Gemmobacter sp. 24YEA27: one gene and its partner. Each later gene encodes a partner of the first gene's protein in a complex. Links are inferred from orthologs where the notes say so. Each region holds a gene or a part of one and is shown on either strand. Other genes may lie near its edges.

Evidence for each region.
Region 2: the proteins of QNO18_RS05790 (region 1) and QNO18_RS14395 are in contact, whole or in part, in a crystal structure (PDB 3ZGX), measured with the Bacillus subtilis proteins. The link is inferred for Gemmobacter sp. 24YEA27 from one-to-one orthologs.

The regions. Positions count from the first base shown.
Region 1 is NZ_JASJPW010000001.1:1,166,651-1,176,427, reverse strand. The notes cover bases 3,309-7,358. They hold QNO18_RS05790 (AAA family ATPase), read right to left. Parts: upstream 6,965-7,358; coding sequence 3,509-6,964; downstream 3,309-3,508. Other genes in these bases: QNO18_RS05785 (CidA/LrgA family protein), read left to right, coding at 7,209-7,358; QNO18_RS05795 (hypothetical protein), read right to left, coding at 3,309-3,509. Outside these bases: adenosylcobinamide-phosphate synthase CbiB, read left to right, coding at 1-441; QNO18_RS05810 (lytic murein transglycosylase), read left to right, coding at 557-1,669; QNO18_RS05805 (glycosyltransferase family 2 protein), read left to right, coding at 1,666-2,592; QNO18_RS05800 (hypothetical protein), read left to right, coding at 2,589-3,140; more of QNO18_RS05795, read right to left, coding at 3,165-3,308; more of QNO18_RS05785, read left to right, coding at 7,359-7,601; QNO18_RS05780 (LrgB family protein), read left to right, coding at 7,598-8,305; QNO18_RS05775 (NAD(P)H-dependent oxidoreductase), read left to right, coding at 8,326-8,865; QNO18_RS05770 (FMN-binding glutamate synthase family protein), read right to left, coding at 8,964-9,777. UniProt on the Bacillus subtilis protein: Required for chromosome condensation and partitioning.
Region 2 is NZ_JASJPW010000001.1:2,880,504-2,889,229, forward strand. Bases 5,625-8,623 are described here. They hold QNO18_RS14395 (ScpA family protein), read right to left. Parts: upstream 7,531-8,623; coding sequence 6,718-7,530; downstream 5,625-6,717. Other genes in these bases: xseA (exodeoxyribonuclease VII large subunit), read right to left, coding at 5,625-5,769; QNO18_RS14385 (hypothetical protein), read right to left, coding at 5,828-6,034; scpB (SMC-Scp complex subunit ScpB), read right to left, coding at 6,077-6,721; QNO18_RS14405 (SPOR domain-containing protein), read right to left, coding at 8,554-8,623. In the rest of the region: QNO18_RS14350 (hypothetical protein), read right to left, coding at 1-406; signal recognition particle-docking protein FtsY, read right to left, coding at 533-1,768; QNO18_RS14360 (hypothetical protein), read right to left, coding at 2,203-2,412; QNO18_RS14370 (hypothetical protein), read left to right, coding at 3,156-3,590; QNO18_RS14375 (hypothetical protein), read left to right, coding at 3,592-4,101; more of xseA, read right to left, coding at 4,129-5,624; more of QNO18_RS14405, read right to left, coding at 8,624-8,726. UniProt on the Bacillus subtilis protein: Participates in chromosomal partition during cell division. May act via the formation of a condensin-like complex containing Smc and ScpB that pull DNA away from mid-cell into both cell halves.

The DNA of each region.
Region 1 (9,777 bases):
CTTATCGCCGGTCTGCCGGGCATTCTGATCTACAAGATCACAAATACCGCCGATTCGATGATCGGCCATATGACACCGCGCCATCGTGAATTCGGCTGGGCCGCTGCGCGGTTTGATGATCTGCTGAACCTGATCCCCGCGCGGCTGACGTCTTTGTTGCTCGCGCTGTCACATGGCTGGCTCGACCCGCGCCCGGTGCTGCGCGATGCGCCGCAGCATCGCAGTCCGAATGCCGGCTGGCCGGAATCCACCCTCGCGCCCATTCTGAATGTCGCGCTTTCCGGCCCGCGCAGTTATAATGGTGAAATGCGCTGGTACCCCTGGGTCTGGCCCGAAGGGCGCCGCGATGCCGGGCCCGAAGATATTGACGCCGCCTGCCGCGCGCTTTGGCGGGCCTGGGCACTGATGCTGGCAATTGCCCTCATGGCCGCGCTCGTCTAGCTTCGCGCCCATGCTGAGACCCCTGATCATAGCCACAATGCTGGCCCCCTTTTCTGCCCGGGCAGAAACTCCGCCGCCCCTCCCTGAGGCCCCCACATCTGAGGCAGCAGTCCAGGTGCCCTGCGGTGGCAGCTTTCCCGGGTTCCTTGCGGGGCTGCACGATGAGGCCCTGGCCGAGGGCCTTCCTGAGGCGGCGGTGGAGGGCTGGCTTGCAGGGGCCCGCGCCGAGCCCGAGATTCTCAGGGCCGATCAGCGTCAGGGGGTGTTTCGCAAACCTTTCCTCGAATTCGCGCAGAGCCTGATCGGCGACAAGCGCCTGCCCGATGCCATGCTCGCCTGGGACGCCCATCAGCCGCTTTTTGCGAAAGCAGAAAGCACCTATGGCATTCCGCCCGGGGTGATGCTGGCGATCTGGGGGTTTGAAACCGATTTCGGCCGCTTCCAGGGCGATTACAACACCCGCGCCGCGATCCTCACCCTCGCCTGGGATTGCCGGCGACCCGAAATGTTCCGCCCCCAGGCCTTTGCCGCGATGCGGCTTTTCGCGAATGGCGATCTGCCGCTCGACACGACAGGGGCCTGGGCGGGCGAGATTGGCATGGTGCAGATGCTGCCGAAGGACATTCTGGAACGCGGCATTGACGGCGATGGCGACGGGCATGTGCGGCTGAAATCCTCGGTCCCGGATGCGCTGCTGTCGGGCGCGAATATGCTGAAACATCACGGCTGGCGCGCGGGCGAGCCCTGGCTGACCGAGGTTGTGCTGCCCGAGACCTTCGACTGGGCGCTGAGCGGGCTCGACAAGGACCTGCCGGTCGCGCAATGGGCAGCGCTTGGCGTGGCGCCCCGGCGCGGCAATACGCTGCCGGCAGAGCTCGAGGCCTCGCTTTTGCTGCCGCAGGGCCGCAAGGGGCCGGCTTTCCTGGTCTTTCCGAACTTCCAGGTCCTGCTGGAATGGAACAAAAGCCTGACCTATGTGACCACCGCCGCCTATTTCGCCACCCTGATCGAAGGGGCGGAGCCGGCGCTGAACACCTCGCCCGACCCGCTGCTGCCCGATGAGGATATGAGGGCCTTGCAGGAAAAGCTGCAGGCGCTTGGATATGATGTCGGCAAGATTGACGGAGTTCTGGGCGCGGGCACGCGGCGCGCGATCCAGGCGGAACAACAACGCCTCGGCCTGCCGGCGGATGCCTGGCCGACGCGGGAACTTCTGGATCTCTTGTGAAACAGGCTGCCAGCTGGGCGCTGGTTGCCACGGTGAAAGCGCCCGAGGAGAAGATCCTCGCCTTTCTTGCATGGCATCTGGATCTTGGCGCGGATCGGATCACGCTGTGCTTTGATGATCCTGATGACCCGGCGCTGGCGGCGATTGCGGCGCGGCGCCTTTCGCGGGTGCGGCTGATCGCCTGTGAAGCAGGGCACTGGCAGGCGCTTGGCGGCCGGCCCGACCGGCATCAGAATCGCCAGGCGAAGAATGCCGGGATGGTCTACCGCGCGGGCGGCAGTGACTGGCTTGGCCATATTGATGTCGATGAGTTCATCTGGCCGGTGCGGCCGGTGGCCGAAGTGCTGGGCAGCCTGCCCGCCAAAGAGATTTTGTGCCGGATCGAACCTTTCGAGGCGCTGCATGAACCGGATCTTTCCGATGACATCTATACCGCCCGCGTCTTTCGCGGCGCGCTGAAGCCGCGGCATGAGGGCCTGCGCGGGCCGACCTTAGGCGATTATGCCGATATCCTGCCCGAAGCGATGCTGTCCCATTCCGCCGGCAAGGTGTTTTTCCGCTCAGGCGTGCCAGGGCTGTCACCGCGCCTCCATGGCGCGTTTATCGGCGGCGAGCGGCTGCCGGGGCCGGGCTTTCACCCCGGGCTCAAGTTTTTGCATTTCCACGCCCAGGACCGCGAGGGCTGGCTTTCGGCCCTGCCCTTCCGCCTGACGCGCGGCGCCTATCAATACCGGCCCGAAATGCAGGCCTGGCTGATGGCGGCCAGCCCCGGTCAGATCGCGGATTTCTACCAGGTGACCCAGATGCCGGGTCGGGGGACAGATCTTTTGCGCGAGGCCGGGCGGCTGGTGGAGGCTCGGCTTGACCTGCGCACCCGGGTCGCGAAACTGCCCGAAAGCGGATCGGAAGGGAGCGGGACATGACCCCGATGGAAAGCCTGATGGCAGCGCTCGGCCATGTGACCGCTGCACCGAAAGAGGTGACGGTTGCGCGGCAGCTGACCTTCCGCCCGGGGCGCAATCTGCGCGAACATCCGGACAACCTGACCCTGACCGTCGCGGGCGGCATTCCCGGCGAGCGCTGGTCGAAAGAGCCCTGGCTCCGGCTGGAAAATGGCGCGCCCAACCCCGCGATCCAGGTCTCGATCCTGCCGGCGCGGGTGCATGATCTGGTGCGGCCCGATCCGGAAGCGGTCGTCCATCCGGGCGATCCGGTGATCGCCGATCTCGACACATCCGAGGCCAATCTGCCGGTCGGCTCCCTGCTTGAGGCAGGAACGGCGGTGCTTCGGGTGTCGGACGTGTTCAATGATGGCTGCGTGAAATGGAAAGTGCGCTACGGCGCAGATGCCAAGACCTGGGTGAACCTGCCCGAGCATCGCGCGCTCAGGCTGCGCGGCATCCTGTGTTCGATCGAGCGCGACGGGGTTTTGCGCCAGGGTGACGCGATCCGTGTGATCTCCCGGGGCTGACCGGGGCTGTTCAGGTGGGGGGGCCTACATCCCCTCGCCCCGCGCGCGTTGGGCGCGGCGGAAGCTGAGGCAGGTCTGGACCATATCGTCAGCGGCTTTGGCCCAGATGTCGAGATCGGCGGTGGTCTCCGCCCCCATGCGCAGCCGTGTCTCGCCGCCGGCAAGGTCTAGAAAGGCGCCGGGGTTCTGACTGTTCCAGCGGGCCATCGTGTTCGGGTCGAGCCGCACCGGCCAGAGGAGTGTCAGGATCCAGGCCCCGCCTTCCGGATCGGCGCGAAATTCGGGGCCAGAGGCGGAAAGCCGCGCCCAGATCGTATCGCCATCGGGCTCGATGCCGGGAAAGCCTGCTTTTTCGAGAAGAGACTGCATCAGGCGACAAGCGCCTCGGCTTTGCGCAGATCGACCGAGACCAGCTGGCTGACGCCCTGTTCCTGCATGGTGACCCCGAAAAGCCGGTCCATCCGCGCCATGGTCACCGCATGGTGGGTGATGACGAGGAAGCGGGTCTCGGTGCGGCGGGTCATCTCATCCATCAGGTCGCAGAAGCGGGTGACGTTCGCATCATCAAGCGGCGCATCGACCTCGTCGAGCACGCAGATCGGCGCCGGATTGGCCAGAAAGACCCCGAAGATCAGCGCCAGCGCGGTCAGCGTCTGTTCACCCCCGGAAAGAAGCGACAGCGTCGCAAGGCGCTTGCCGGGCGGCTGGCACATGATCTCCAGCCCGGCTTCCAGCGGATCATCGGATTCGACCAGCACGAGACGGGCCTCGCCACCGCCGAAAAGATGGGTGAAAAGCATAGAGAAATTGCTGTTGACCTGTTCGAACGCCGTCAGCAGGCGTTCGCGGCCTTCCTTGTTCAGCCCCTGGATCCCGGCGCGGAGCTTGCGGACAGCTTCTTCGAGATCGGTTTTCTCGGTCGCAAGCTGTTGATATTCGGCGTCAATCGTTTTCGCATCCTCTTCGGCGCGCAGATTGACGGCGCCAAGCGCCTCGCGCTGGCGTTTCAGGCGCTGCACGTCCTGGTCAAGGCTGTCCGCATCCGGCATCTTCTCGGGATCGGTTTTCAGCGAGGCCAGCAATTCCTGCGGCGTGCGGTCTTCTTCTTCGGCGATACGCTCGGCGGCATGGGCCACGCCTTCGCGGGCGGCATCGAGACGCGCCTCGGCGCGGGCGCGGGTTTCGCGGGCCTCACCGGCAAGGCGCTCGGCATCTCGTTCGGTGATCTGCGCTTCGCGCAGTGTGGTTTCCGCGGCTATCAGCGCGGTCGCGGCCTCGCTGCGGCGGGCTTCGGCCTCAAGGATCGCATCGCTGAGCTCTTCGCGCCTGGCAGCGATTTCCTCGGGAACCTCACTGGCCTCGGCCAGCTCCTCCTCGGCCTCGGCGCGGCGCTCGGTCAGCTCCTGGCTGCGCTTGCCGGCGGTCTCAAGCCGGTGATTCCAGCCGGACAATTCCTTCTGCGCCTCCTGGCGGCGACGCACCCGCGCCTCGCCCTCGCGGCGCAGCTCATCATGGCCCGAGCGCCGGGTCATCATGGTGATACGCGCCGCCTCGACCGTCATCCGCGTGGTCTCGACCGCCTCGCGCGCCTGGTCGAGATCGGGCAGATCCGCCATGCCGGTCTCGGCCTCGCGCAGCCGGGCGCGGGCGGCCATAGCGTCATCCTCATAGCGCGCAACCGAGATCCGCGCAGCCTCAAGCCGGCCGGTGGCAAGCGTGCGCTCGGCCTCGGATTTCGACAGCGCGCGGTCGGCCTCGGCAAGGCGCTGATCGGCGGAACGGCGGGCCTCCCGCGCCATCTGATCGGCGCGGGCGAGGTCCTGGAGCCGGGTTTGCAGCACCTCATGCGCCTGGGCTGCGCCCTCGGCCCGGGCGCTCGCCTCCTCAAGATCCTGCTTCAGCCGTTGCAGCCGGTTCAGTTGCTGCAACCTGAGCGCCGCGGCTGAAGGCGCATCCTCGGCGCCCGAACGGTAGCCGTCCCACCGCCAGAGATCCCCTTCAAGGCTGACGAGACGCTGGCCCGGTTTCAGATCCGCCTGCAGCCGGAACCCGTCTTCGCGGCTGACCACGCCGATCTGGCCCAGACGGCGCGCCAGCACTGCCGGCGCCTCGACGCGCGTGCCCAGAGCCGCAGCCCCCGCCGGCAGCGGCTGCGGCGTGATATAGGGATCAAGCAGGCCCCAGCCAGTGCGCTCTCCCGCTGCAATTTCCGGCGCGCGCAGGTCATCCGACAAAGCCGCGCCAAGTGCCTTTTCATATCCCGGTTCGACCACCAGACGGTCCAGAAGCTGATGTCCGGCCTGGGCCTCACGATCAACGAGCTTTGCCAGAGCCGCGCGTTCGGCGCGCAGCGCATTGGCCTCGCCCTCGGCCCCCGAGCGCGCGGTGCGGGCCTCGGCCTCGCGCGACTGCGCCTCGGCGCGCGCCACTTCGGCCAGTTCCAGCGCGGCCTCGGTCTGTTCCGTCAGCTCTGCCGCCGCCTCGCGCGCTTCTTCGGCGACCTCGAAAGCCTCACCGGCCCCGGCCAGGGTTTTCTCGGCCCCCGCGACTGCATCGCGGGCCCGCAGCGCCTCGGCCTCGGCGCGGTCGACCGCAGACCGGCTTTCCTGCACCAGCCGCGTGGCCGACTGATGCCGCGCCGCCAGCCGCGCCGAATCCTCGGTCGCCTCGGACATCAAAGTCTCGCGGTCCGTCAGGATCGCCCCCGCCTCACGCGCCGCCTCGACTGCCTCGGCGAGGCGCTCGTCATGGCCCTCATGCGCCTTTACGATCTGGTCGATTTCCCATTGCAGCCGCTGGATCACCTCGCCCGCATCACGGTTCAGCCCCGCCTCGCGTTCGATATCATTGCCGAGCTGGCCGATCCGGCCTTGCAGGGTCTGGATCCGGGCAAGCGCCTGTCTCTCCTGATCGCCAAGCGCGTCGCGTTGCAACATGAGGCGCTGCAGGATCGCCGCCGCCACCGCTTCTTCCTCGCGCCGCGCAGGCAGCCCCTCTTCCGCCGCCTCACGTGCTTTGGTGCCGTCACGCGCCGCCATCTCGGCGCGGCCCTGCGCGATCAGCCGGTCGCGCAGCGCGCCTTCCGCCTCGCCCCGCGCCAGATCCGCCTCGCGCCAGCGCCGGTATAAAAGCATGCCTTCCGATTGCCGCAGCTCATCGGAAATCTCGCGGTAGCGCGCGGCCTGGCGGGCCTGGCGGGTCAGCACCGAAAGCTGTTGAGCCAGCTGTTCCAGCACGTCATCGACCCGGGTCAGGTTGGTCTCGGTGCCGGTCAGCTTCAGCTCCGCCTCATGGCGGCGGGCATAAAGGCCCGAGATCCCGGCCGCCTCTTCCAGCACCCGGCGCCGCGCCTTCGGTTTCGCATTGATCAGTTCGGAAATCTGGCCCTGCCGCACCAGCGCCGGGCTGTGCGACCCGGTCGAGGCATCGGCGAACAGCATCTGTACATCACGCGCCCGCACGTCTTTCGAATTCGCCTTGTAGGCCGAACCGGCATCCCGGGTGATACGCCGCACGATCTCGATCGTATCGCTGTCATTGAACCCCGAAGGCGCCAGCCGGTCGGCATTGTCGAGCACCAGCGAGACTTCGGCAAAGTTGCGCGCGCCCCGTGTCGCCGCCCCGTTGAAGATCACGTCATCCATGCCCGACCCGCGCATCGCGGTCGGACGGTTCTCGCCCATGACCCAGCGAAGCGCTTCCAGCAGATTGGATTTGCCGCAGCCATTTGGCCCGACCACGCCTGTCAGCCCCTCATGGATCACCAGATCCGTGGGGTCGACAAAGCTTTTGAAACCGTTGAGCCTGAGTTTACTGAAGCGCAAGCCGCGCCCTCACGAGTCGTTGTTCTGTTTTGGCCGGACATGCTCGGAATTTGAGCAGGCAAGGTCAATGCATGTCGCGGCGATAAGCCGGATTTCCCGGGGTTATCCCCATAAAAGACGCATCCCTGCGGCAAAGCATCGGGGCGCTGCGCGAAAACATGGCGGCCCTGACCATTTCGCCACTGGTTCCCGGCCCCGCAAAATCGCAGCATAGCAAAGGCCCCTCACCCCGGAAACAAGATCCATGGTCCCGCCCACCATCCTCGCCATCCTCGCCATCCTCGCCTGCCAGCTGACCGGAGAAGTCATCTCCCAGGCCAGCCATCTGCCAATCCCGGGCCCCGTCCTTGGCATGGCGCTGATGCTGGCCGGGCTGATCACCTCCGAGCGGCTGCGCGACGTCGTCCGGCCCATGGCGGGGACGATCCTCGGCAATCTGCTTTTGCTCTTCGTGCCGGCAGGCGTAGGTGCGATGTTGCAGCTCGGCAGCCTCGGAGGGAATACGCTGCCGCTTTTGCTGGCCATCGTGGTCTCGGCGCTGGCGGCGATTGCGGTGGCGGCATTGACCTTCGTGCTGGTGGCACGGCTGACCGGAGATGTCAGCGGCAAAGAAGACAGCAAGGAGGGCAGCCTGTGACCGATATCTGGACCTATCTCGCCCGCGATCCGCTTTTGTGGCTGTCGATGACGGTGGCGGCCTATGCTTTCGGTCTCGTGGTGTTCAATTACACCGGACGGATGCCCGCCCTCAACCCGGCCATTGTCGCGATGGCGACACTGTCGCTTGTGCTGCTGACGACCGGCACCAGTTTCGAGACCTATTTCGAGGGCGCGCAATTCGTCCATTTCCTGCTGGGCCCGGCGACGGTCTGCCTTGCCCTGCCGCTCTATGACAATCTCGCCCGGGTCCGTCGCGCCGCGCTGCCGATTCTGACCGCGCTGCTGGCGGGCTCGGTCACGGCGATCCTGACCGCACTGCTGATTGCCCATGCTTTCGGGGTCGGGCCAGAGCTTCTTGCGGCGCTGGCGCCGAAATCCGCGACCGCCGCTGTGGCGCTTGGTATTGCCGAGCAAAGCGGCGGCTCCCCCACCCAGGCGGCACTGATGGTCTTCCTGACCGGGCTTTGCGGCGCGGCCTGTGCGACCCCGCTGCTGAATGCCCTGCGGATCCGCGACTGGCGCGCCCGCGGCTTTGCCACCGGCCTCGCGGCGCATGGGTTCGGCACGGCGCGCGCCTTCCATGTCAACCCGACCGCCGGCGCCTTCGCCGGGCTCGGCATGGGGCTGAACGCGCTGATGACCGCGATCCTCGCCCCGCTCCTTTTGCGCCTTTTCGTCTGATCCCTGTTCCGGAGACCGATATGACCAGCCTCACCCTTCTCGGCATTGCCGGAGCCCTCCGCCAGGGATCGACCAACCGGAAGCTCCTGCGCGAGGCCCGCGCAGCCTTCGGCCCGGCCCGCCAGCTCGAGGCCGACCTGAACCTGCCCCTTTATGACGGCGATCTTGAAAGCACTGAGGGCTACCCCGCCGGTGTCACCCGGCTTTACGACCAGATCGCTGAAGCGGATGCCGTGGTGATCTCGACCCCGGAATATAACAAAGCCCCGCCCGGCCTGCTGAAAAATGCCCTCGACTGGGTCAGCCGGATCAAAGGCAATCCCTGGGAAGACAAGCCCGTCGCCATCATTTCGGCCGCCGGTGGCCGGGGCGGCGGCGACAGGTCGCAATTCGCGCTGCGCCTGATGCTGACCCCGTTCCAGCCGCGCCTCCTGACCGGGCCCGAACTTCTCGTCGCAGACAGCTCGAACGCCTTCGACGAAGAAGGCCATCTTAAAGACCCGCGCTACCGGAAGGTCCTCGACCAGCTGATGGCCAAACTCCGTGCCGCCGCCAGCTGATTTCATCTGTCCCGAAATATCCTCGGGGGGAGGAAGCGGCCAAAGCCGCTTCCCGGGGGCAGACAGCCCCCCGCCTGACCGCAGCCCCAGATCCCGGCTCAGCCCATCCGCGCGAATGTATCCGCCCTGGACAGCGCCCAGGCCTCGGCAAAAGCCGGGACCGATCCCGGATCCGCCAGCAATTGCCCCGGCTCCAGCTGATCATAAAGCTCGGCAAAGGACCGCACCCGATCCGCATCGGCGCGGCGCAGGAAATGATGTGGCCGCAATTCCGACGGATGCGACAGCCCCGCCGCACCGACCAGTTCGGCCAGCGCGTGCAATGTGCCGCGCTGGAACGAGGTCACCCGTGCCGCCTTATCCGGCACCACGATCGCCCGCGCCCGCGCCGGGTCCTGGGTGGCCACTCCGGTCGGGCAGGCGCCGGTATGGCAGCTCTGGGCCTGGATACAGCCCACCGCGAACATGAAGCCCCGCGCCGCATTGCACCAGTCGGCCCCAAGCGCCATCACCCGCGCCATATCAAAGGCCGAGACGATCTTGCCGCTCGCCCCGAGCCGGACCCGATCCCTCAGCCCCACCCCCAAAAGCGCATTATGGGCGAAACTCAGCCCGTCGCGCAAAGGCGTCCCGATATGGTCCATGAATTCCATCGGTGCCGCACCGGTGCCGCCCTCTTTGCCGTCGATCACGATGAAATCAGGGGTGATACCGGTCTCCAGCATCGCCTTGCAGATCGCCATGAATTCCCAGCGATGCCCGATACAAAGCTTGAAACCTGCCGGTTTCCCCCCCGACAGCTCCCGCATTCTGGCGACGAACTCCAACAGCCCCAGCGGTGTCGAAAAGGCCGAATGCGAGGGCGGCGAGATACAATCCTGGCCCATCGGAATATGACGGATTGCGGCGATC
Region 2 (8,726 bases), 1.7 Mb from region 1 along the record:
CCGCGGTCAGATCAAGCGTCATCGCACCGACCCGCGCCTGCGCGCCGAGCAGGTAATCTGTCCGCGCATCCCCCAGCTTACTGGCAAAGCGCATCCCAGCAGCCTCGACCACAAGATCGGCAGAAGGCATCTCGCCCTTGCGGTCCCAGGCAAGAAGGCTGCCAGAAATGATCACGCTATCGGCATAAAAATTCGGCGCATTTCGCCGATCGCCCCGGATCACAACCTCTTCAAAGGCGCAGCCACCATTCGTCCTGCTCTTTGAACCGGCGCTGAGCGTCAGCCCGCTGTTTTGCAATGCAAGCTGGAAATCCGCCAGTGCCGCGGCACACTCATCGCCCGGGATTTCCTTCCCCTGCGCCTGCCCCGGCAGTTCCGCAAGCCCAAGCCAAAGTCCGATAAGCACAGGAAGCAGATATGAAGCGCTCAGTCGAGATCGGCGAAGCGCGGTCGCATCAGCAGCAGGTTTGCGACCAGAGAACACTTTGTAAAACATCACCACTATCCCGGTCTGGCGCCGCCGCGACCGGCGCTATTTCTCCAGCCCGACCAGCGCCCGGGCAAAGTCATCCGGATCGAAGGGAGAGAGATCGTCGATCTGCTCGCCAACACCGATCGCATGGATGGGCAGGCCGAATTTATCGGCCAGCGCGACAAGCACACCGCCTTTTGCCGTGCCGTCAAGTTTGGTCATCACGAGGCCTGAGACATCGGCAATTTTGCGGAAGATATCGACCTGGGTGATGGCGTTCTGCCCGGTGGTCGCATCCAGCACCAGAAGGGTATTATGCGGCGCGGTCGGGTCTTTTTTCTTCAGAACGCGCACGATTTTCGCCAGTTCCTCCATCAGATCCTGGCGGTTTTGCAGCCGGCCGGCGGTGTCGATCATCAAAAGATCCGCGCCCTCCTCCTGCGCGCGGCCAAGCGCGTCAAAGGCGAGGCTTGCCGGGTCCGAGCCTTCGGGTGCGGTCAGAACCGGCACCCCGGCGCGCTCGCCCCAGACCTTCAGCTGTTCTACCGCCGCTGCGCGGAACGTGTCGCCCGCCGCGATCACCACTGTCTTGCCTGCCGCGCGGAACTGGCTTGCAAGCTTGCCGATGGTCGTCGTCTTGCCAGAGCCATTCACGCCCACCACCAGCACAACCTGGGGCTTTTTCGCATAAAGCGGCAGCGGTTTCGCGACCGGCGTCATGATCCGCGCGACCTCACCGGCAAGGGCCTCTTTCAGCTCGCGGGTCGAAACCTTCCGGCCAAAGCGCCCCTCGGCGATATTGGCAGTCACCCGCACCGCCGTATCCACGCCCAGATCTGTCTGGATCAGCAATTCCTCAAGGCTTTCAAGCATCTGATCATCAAGCACCCGGCGCGGCTCTGCCGCCTCGCCCCTGCCGAAAAGACGCCCGAGAAGGCCAGGTTTTGCAGGCTCTGCAGCCGCTTGCGGCACCACAGGAACCAGCGCAGGAACCACCTCTGCGGCCGGGCTGACAGGGACCGGCGGCGCGATATCCACCGGCGCCGCGCGCTCAGGTGCATCCGGTGCGTGTTTTGGCGAAATGGCCTCCGCCTGGGGAAGGCCGGTCGCGGCAGCTGCCGGTTGCTGCTCCTCTCCACCCGCGGCCCCTTCAGTCTGACCCTGGCACGCATCTCCCGCATCCGCGTGATCCGCACCTTCCTGGACCGCCCCGTCCTGAACAAGGGCATCAAGCCCCTCGCCGATCTTGTCGGATGAGCGGAACAGCCGGTCCTTGAGCTTGCGGAAGATCGACATGGCAAAACCCTTCATTCTGTCGTGTTTTACCTGGTCATTTTGACCTGTGAAGTAAAGGGCATTGGGTCTGCGCCAGACAGTCCTGGCCCTGGTAACCTTCGCGCCCGCCTGTCGCCCCCGCCTGGCCCGCGACACGGCGCGGCCTTTTCCCTGCCCGGGTTTCGTGCTTCGGTGCCGCTATCATGTCTGACCCCGATCTCCTCTCGCCCCCTGCGGCGCCGATCCCGATGCTGGCCTTCGCCCTGGCCGCCGCGACGCCGGTGCCGCTTCTGGTCATTGGCGCCTTCATGGGCGGGGCCTGGCTCTGGGCCGGGTTCCTTTACATGGCAGTTCTGTCGGTGCTGCTTGATCAGCTGATCCCCTGGGTCGCGGGCGCGGGCGAAGAGGGCCAGGAGTTTCCCGGCGCCGATGCGCTTCTGGCCGGGATCGGTTTGTCAGCTCTCGTGCTGCTGCCGGTGGCGGTCTGGGCAGTTGCCGGAGCTTCCGGCCTTTCCGCCGGCCAGCGGCTGCTCATGTTCTTCGGATCGGGCTTCTGGCTCGGTCAGGTCGGCCATCCGGCGGCGCATGAGCTGATCCACCGGACCAGACGCCCGCTTTTCCGTCTTGGTCAGGCCTTTTACGCCGCGATCCTCTTCGGCCAGCATGCCTCGGCGCATCGCCTGGTGCATCACCGCTTTGTCGCGACCGACCAGGACCCGAATTCCGCCCGCGAAGGCGAGAGCTTTTACCGCTTTGCCCCCGCGCGCCTGGATCTGGTCATTCCGTCTGGGGCGGCAGGCGGAAAGCGATCTGCGCGCAAGGGCGCGTTCGCGTCAGGGCCTGCATCCTTACGCGATCTATGCGCTTGGCGGTCTGATCGCGATGAGCCTGGCCTTTGCGGTCGCAGGCCTTGCCGGGATCCTCGCATGGCTCCTCCTGGGGGTTCATGCCCAGATGCAGATCCTCGTCTCGGATTATGTGCAGCATTACGGGCTCAGACGCCGCATCCTCGAAAATGGCCGGCCAGAGCCGGTCGGGCCGCGCCACAGCTGGAACACCGCGCATTGGTTCAGCTCGGCCATGATGCTGAACGCGCCGCGCCATTCTGACCATCACGCCCATCCCACGCGCCCCTGGCCCGCTTTGCGCCTGCCCGAGGCCGATGAGGCGCCGCGCCTGCCCTGGCCGCTGCCAGTGGCCTGCACGCTTGCCTTCCTGCCCCGCACCTGGGCGCGGGCCATCCGGCCGCATCTGAAACGCTGGCGCCAAAGCGATACGGGGCCCGGGGCAAATCCCGGGGTAACAGATGCCTGACTGGCATATTCCGCGAGCCTCTGGCAGGTTTCGCCCCAGGACGGACCCGGCCCGGCAGATCCCCCCGCCGCCAGACTGCGCTAAAGGAGTTCAGATGCGTCTCACCCCTGCCCTTTCCCGCAGCCTCGGGCTCGTTTTCGGGATCGCCTTATTCCAGGGCGTCGCTCAGCCGGGCGCGGCTGACACGGTCACCCCCATGACTGCGGCGGAATTCGACGCCTATGTCGAGGGCAAGACCCTCACCTGGTCGCAATATGGTTCGATCTTCGGGATCGAGGAATATCTGCCCAATCGCAAGGTGCGCTGGAAGACCTCGCCCGATGAATGCCAGTATGGCAGCTGGTTTGAACGTGAGGGCCTGATCTGCTTTGTCTATGAATACGGGGTTGGCGAGCATTGCTGGACCTTCTGGACCGAAGGGGACGAGCTTCGCGCGCTGTCGGCCAATGGCTTTGAGGGATCAGAACTGACCGTGATCAACGAAACGCCGGAGCCGCTGGCCTGCCCCGCGCCGGATGTGGGGGTGTAAAATGACGACAACAATCCGTGGCATGACGCCTTTTCTGGCCGTCCTGGCCCTGCTGGCCGCCCCGGTCATGGCCCAGGATGGGGGTGCACAGCAATTTCAGTCGCCGCCCCAGGCCGAGTTCGGCGATGAGGCGCCCGAAGGTCTGCCCGATACCGCCCCTGAGGCCGGCTCTGACCCCGCGCTCGACGCGGCGCAGTTTGATGCGCTGACCCGGGGCAAGACCTTCGACACCTATGATTCCGAGAGCGGCCTTTACGGCGTCGAAAGCTTCCTCTCCGGTCAGAGGGTGATCTGGCGTGACGCCGAACGCTGCATGCATGGCAGCTGGGACCAGGTCGGCGACAACATCTGCTTCCTTTACGAGGACAAGCCAGATCAGCCGGTCTGCTGGACCTATCATGACCGCGCCGGCTGGATTCTCGGGCGCTATGAGGGACTTTATGAGCTGCCGCCGATCATGCTCTACCCCGCCCAGGGGCCGATCTCCTGCCAGTCCTATCTGGGCGCCTGATCTGGCCTGAAGCAAAGGCGGGGGCGCTCAGAAAAGCGATCCCTGACCGCCGCCTTCCGGGCCATCCCCGCGCGGTTTCGCCGGTTTTACCGGTCTGGCCGGGGCGGCTGGGGACGGAACCGGCGCCGGACGATCTGTCGTACCCGACCCTGACGGCCCCGCAGGCGTGAACCTGCCGGCAGCGAATTCGATTTCAAGATGGGCGGCCTGTCGCGCCGCCTCGACGCTGGTCACGACGTGGCCATCGCCCCAGACCACCGCAAAGCCGCGTTTCAGGGTCTCGCTGTAACCAAGGCTCTGGCGGGTCCGATCCAGCCGTTCCAGCGCCTCGCGTGCGCGGGCGATGCGCTGGCCCGGCACGGCATCAAGACGTAAAGCAACCCCTTCAAGCCGCTGGCGCTGTTCGGAAATCCGCCGCGCTGCATCCTGGGTCAGCCGCATCAGTGCCGGCTCCAGCCGCGAGGACCATTGTGCCAGCTGCATCTGGGCGCGCTCATACCGGCGGGCAAACCGCGCCTCCAGCGCATCGCCGCGATTGGCCACCGCGGCACGCCGCTCGCGCACATAGCCCAGCAGGAGCCCCGGCTGCACCCGCCCGGCCACCCGCGCAAAATCGCCGCGCCGGCGCGCCACCATCAGCCCAAGCGCACCGCCAAGCCGCCCCGCCGCATGATCGAGCCGCTGTGACGCAAGACCCGTCAGCGCCTCGGGGCGCGGCAGGGCGCGGGAAAGATCGCTCAGACGCTGCCGCTTTCGCTCGGCCGATTGCAGGGTCGAACGCAGAAGCCGCGACGACAGCCCGTCGAGGCCCGCGATCAGCTCAAGGCGCACCGGAACCGCCAGCTCTGCCGCAGCGGTCGGCGTCGGGGCGCGCAGATCGGCGGCATAGTCGATCAGTGTCGTGTCGGTCTCATGCCCCACCGCCGAGATCAGCGGAATCCGGCTTTCCGCCGCCGCGCGGACCACAATCTCCTCATTAAAGCCCCAGAGATCTTCGAGCGAGCCGCCGCCCCGCGCCACGATGATCAGATCCGGGCGCGGGATCGGCCCGCCGGGCGTCAGCGCGTTAAACCCCCGGATCGCCGCTGCAACCTCGGGGGCGCAGCGTTCGCCCTGCACGGCCACCGGCCAGATCAGCACATGGCGCGGAAAGCGGTCGCGGAGCCGGTGCAGAATGTCGCGGATCACCGCGCCCGAAGGCGAGGTGACCACCCCGATCACGCCCGGGAGCCAGGGGATCGGCTTTTTACGGGCCGGGTCGAACAGGCCCTCGGCCTGCAACATGGCGCGGCGTTTTTCCAGCATCGCCATCAGCGCGCCGGCCCCGGCGGGGGCAATATCGTCGATGATCAGCTGATATTTCGACTGGCCCGGAAAGGTGGTCATCCGCCCGGTGGCGATCACCTCCATCCCCTCTTCGGGCCGGACCGTCAGCCGCCCCGCCTGGCCCTTCCAGGTGATGGCCGCGATGACCGAACGGTCATCCTTCAGGTCGTAATAGAGATGGCCCGAGGCCGGGCGCGACACCCGACCGATCTCGCCGCGCACCCGGACCATGCCGAATTCGCCCTCGATCACCCGTTTTACCGCGCCCGAAAGCTCGGAGACGGTGAATTCCGGGCTGTTGCTCGCGCCCTGGCCGGGCTCGCTGTCATCGAAAAGTTCCATACGGGCAGTTTTGCCCTGCCCCGCGCCGCAGCGCAACAGGCCCCGTCACTCTGGCCGGTCAGAGCCGTCGCCCGAGCCGCGCCGCCTTCTTCGCCCTGTCCGAAAGTTCGCGCATCCTGCGGGCATTTTCGCGCTCCTCCGGCGTCAGCTCCGCCTCGTTTTTGCCGCGCCGCGCTGCGTAATCGGTCGCCGAGCGGATGCCCCTGTTCACCGCTTTGCGCAGGAACATGTTCACAAGCATATTGATCAGCCGGTTCAGATCCATCTCATCCTCCTCGGGTTGGCGCAGCCCGGGCCTTCGGCAGGCTCAGTCCTCGAACAGCTCGCTCTGGCCGCTTTGCGCTTCATCTTCATCATCATCACGCGGCTGATCGAGGCCCGGCATCGGGCGGTTTTCAAGCAGCCCGGCCGAGCGCAGCTCTTTGAGCCCCGGCAGATCGCGCGCGGATTCGAGACCGAAGTGATCGAGGAACCCTTCGGTCACCACAAACGTCACTGGCCGCCCCGGCGTCATGCGGCGCCGGCCAAAGCGGATCCATTCCATCTCCATCAACTGATCGACCGTGCCACGCGACACGGCAACGCCGCGGATTTCCTCGATTTCCGCCCGGGTTACCGGCTGGTGATAGGCGATGATCGCCAGCGTCTCGATCGCCGCGCGCGACAGTTTTCGGGTCTCGACCTGTTCGCGCACCATCAGATGGCCCAGATCTCCTGCGGTGCGAAAGGCCCAGGCATCCCCCACCCGGGCCAGATGCACGCCGCGCCCCTCATAGCGTTTGCGCAGATAGGCCAGCGCCTCGGCCGGATCGCAGCCATGCGGCATGCGTTTAACCAGTTCCGTCACCGTCATCGGCTCGGTCGCGGCAAAGAGCATGGCCTCGACCATACGCTCCTGCTCGCCCATGGGCGGTGCGTCGAAAAGGCTTTGTTCTTCCGGCTCGCGGCTCATTCCGGATCTCTCCGCCGGATCTGGATCGGCGCGAAAGTCTCGCCCTGGCGCAGGGTCAGCTGGCCGCGTTTCACCATTTCCAGCACCGCCGCAAAATGCGCCGCCGTGACCGAACGCCGCGCCATCGGCGTGGTATCCCAGCCCTCGGGCATGAAACCCGCCAGATCCGCCCAGTCGCCGACATAACCGATCAGCCCGCGCATCCGGTCCAGCGCTTGTTCCATGGTGAAGACATGTTCACGGTCCATGACAAAGGGGCGAAACTCGTCGCGGGTGCGGATGCGGGCATAGGCGCGCATCAGGTCGAGAAGGTTCGCCTCCCATTGCGTCTTGCGCTGCAATGACACGGTCTCGGGCTGGCCGCGCACAAAGAAATCGCGGCCCTTCTGGTCACGCGCCATCAGCCGCGCGGCAGCCTCGCGCATCGCCTGAAGCCGTTCAAGCTGGAAGGCCAGATGCGCCGCGAGATCTTCGGCGGAGGGCCCCGCCTCGCCCGGTTCGGGCGGCAAAAGCAGGCGCGATTTCAGAAAGGCGAGCCAGGCCGCCATCACCAGATAATCCGCCGCCAGCTCAATCCGAAGCTTCGCGGCCTTGTTCACGAACAGAAGATATTGTTCCGCCAGCTGCAAAACAGAGATCCGCCGCAGATCGACCTTCTGCGTCCTCGACAGCGTCAGCAAAAGGTCCAGCGGCCCCTCGAACCCGTCGACATCAACGATCAGCGCCTCGGCGGCGAGCCGGGCGGCAGGGTCAAGCCGTTCCGGCAGGGACCAGTCTTCGGCCAGAGGCAGCTGTTTCTCGTCACTCATCCATCGGCATCCCGCGACAGAGCAAGAAACTCCGCCCCGAGGCCTTCGATGTCAACCGTATCGGGCGCAACCCGGCGTGACAGCGCCCGGGCGGCGCGCGCCTTTGCGGCCTCAGTCATCTCACCGGCGGCGCTGGCCACCTCCTGCATCTGGGCAAAATCCCCCTTGCAATGCAGTGCGATATCGCAGCCCGCCCGGATCGAGGCACAGGCGCGGTCCGAGAGGCTGCCGGAAAGCGCCTCCATATTCAGGTCATCCGTCATCAACAGGCCGTGAAAGCCGATCTCTTCTCGGATCACCCGGATCATCCCGGGGCTCTGGGTCGCGGGATGATCCGGGTCGTAATCGGCGAAGACGATATGGGCGGTCATCGCCATCGGCAGATCGGACAGCGCGGTGAAGGGCCAGAAATCCACCTCATGCAGCGCGGCGCGCGACGAGGTCACGCGGGGAGTTCATGATGGGTATCCTGGCGCGCAAGGCCATGGCCGGGCATATGTTTGATCACCGGCAGCACGCCACCGGCAAGATAACCATCTGCCACGGCGCGACCGATCCGTGCCACCGCTTCGGGGCCGGTGCCATAGCAGCGGTTCTTCAGGAACGGGTGGGTGTCGGCGCGGGCCACATCAAGAACCGGCGCGCAATTCGCATCAATCCCGACGGCGCGCAGATCATATGCGATCAGCCGCGCCATGATCTCCATCGCGCGCGGCGCATTGTCAGGGCCGATGCGGGCGATCAGATCAAAGGGCGGCTCCCATTCGCGCCAATGCGGGGCGCGCATCCGCTGGACGCGGCCACCTTCCTGATCGATCAGGACCGGCGCGTCCCGCCCAACGGCGTCGCGCAGGTCAGCGGTCAGGCGCGACAGCTGCGCAGGGTCTTCGACATTGCGCGCGAAGAGGATGAACCCGAACGGGTCATAGTCACGGAAAAAATCGCGCTCCTGCGGCAGGAGATCCGGACCCGCAAGGCCAAAGATCGCCGCGCCGCGCCCGATTTCGGGCCTTGTCGGCGTGCTCATCTGTGGGTCACCGGGATACAGTTGATCTGTTCCGCCACCGCAGCCGAGCAGAAGCGACGCGCGTCATCTTCGCTGGCAAAGCCAAAGCCGCGCAGCCGCCAGAAGGTATGGCCACCGCTTTCCGCCGATTGCACCACCATCTGTTTTTCCACCATCAGCGGCCCAAGTC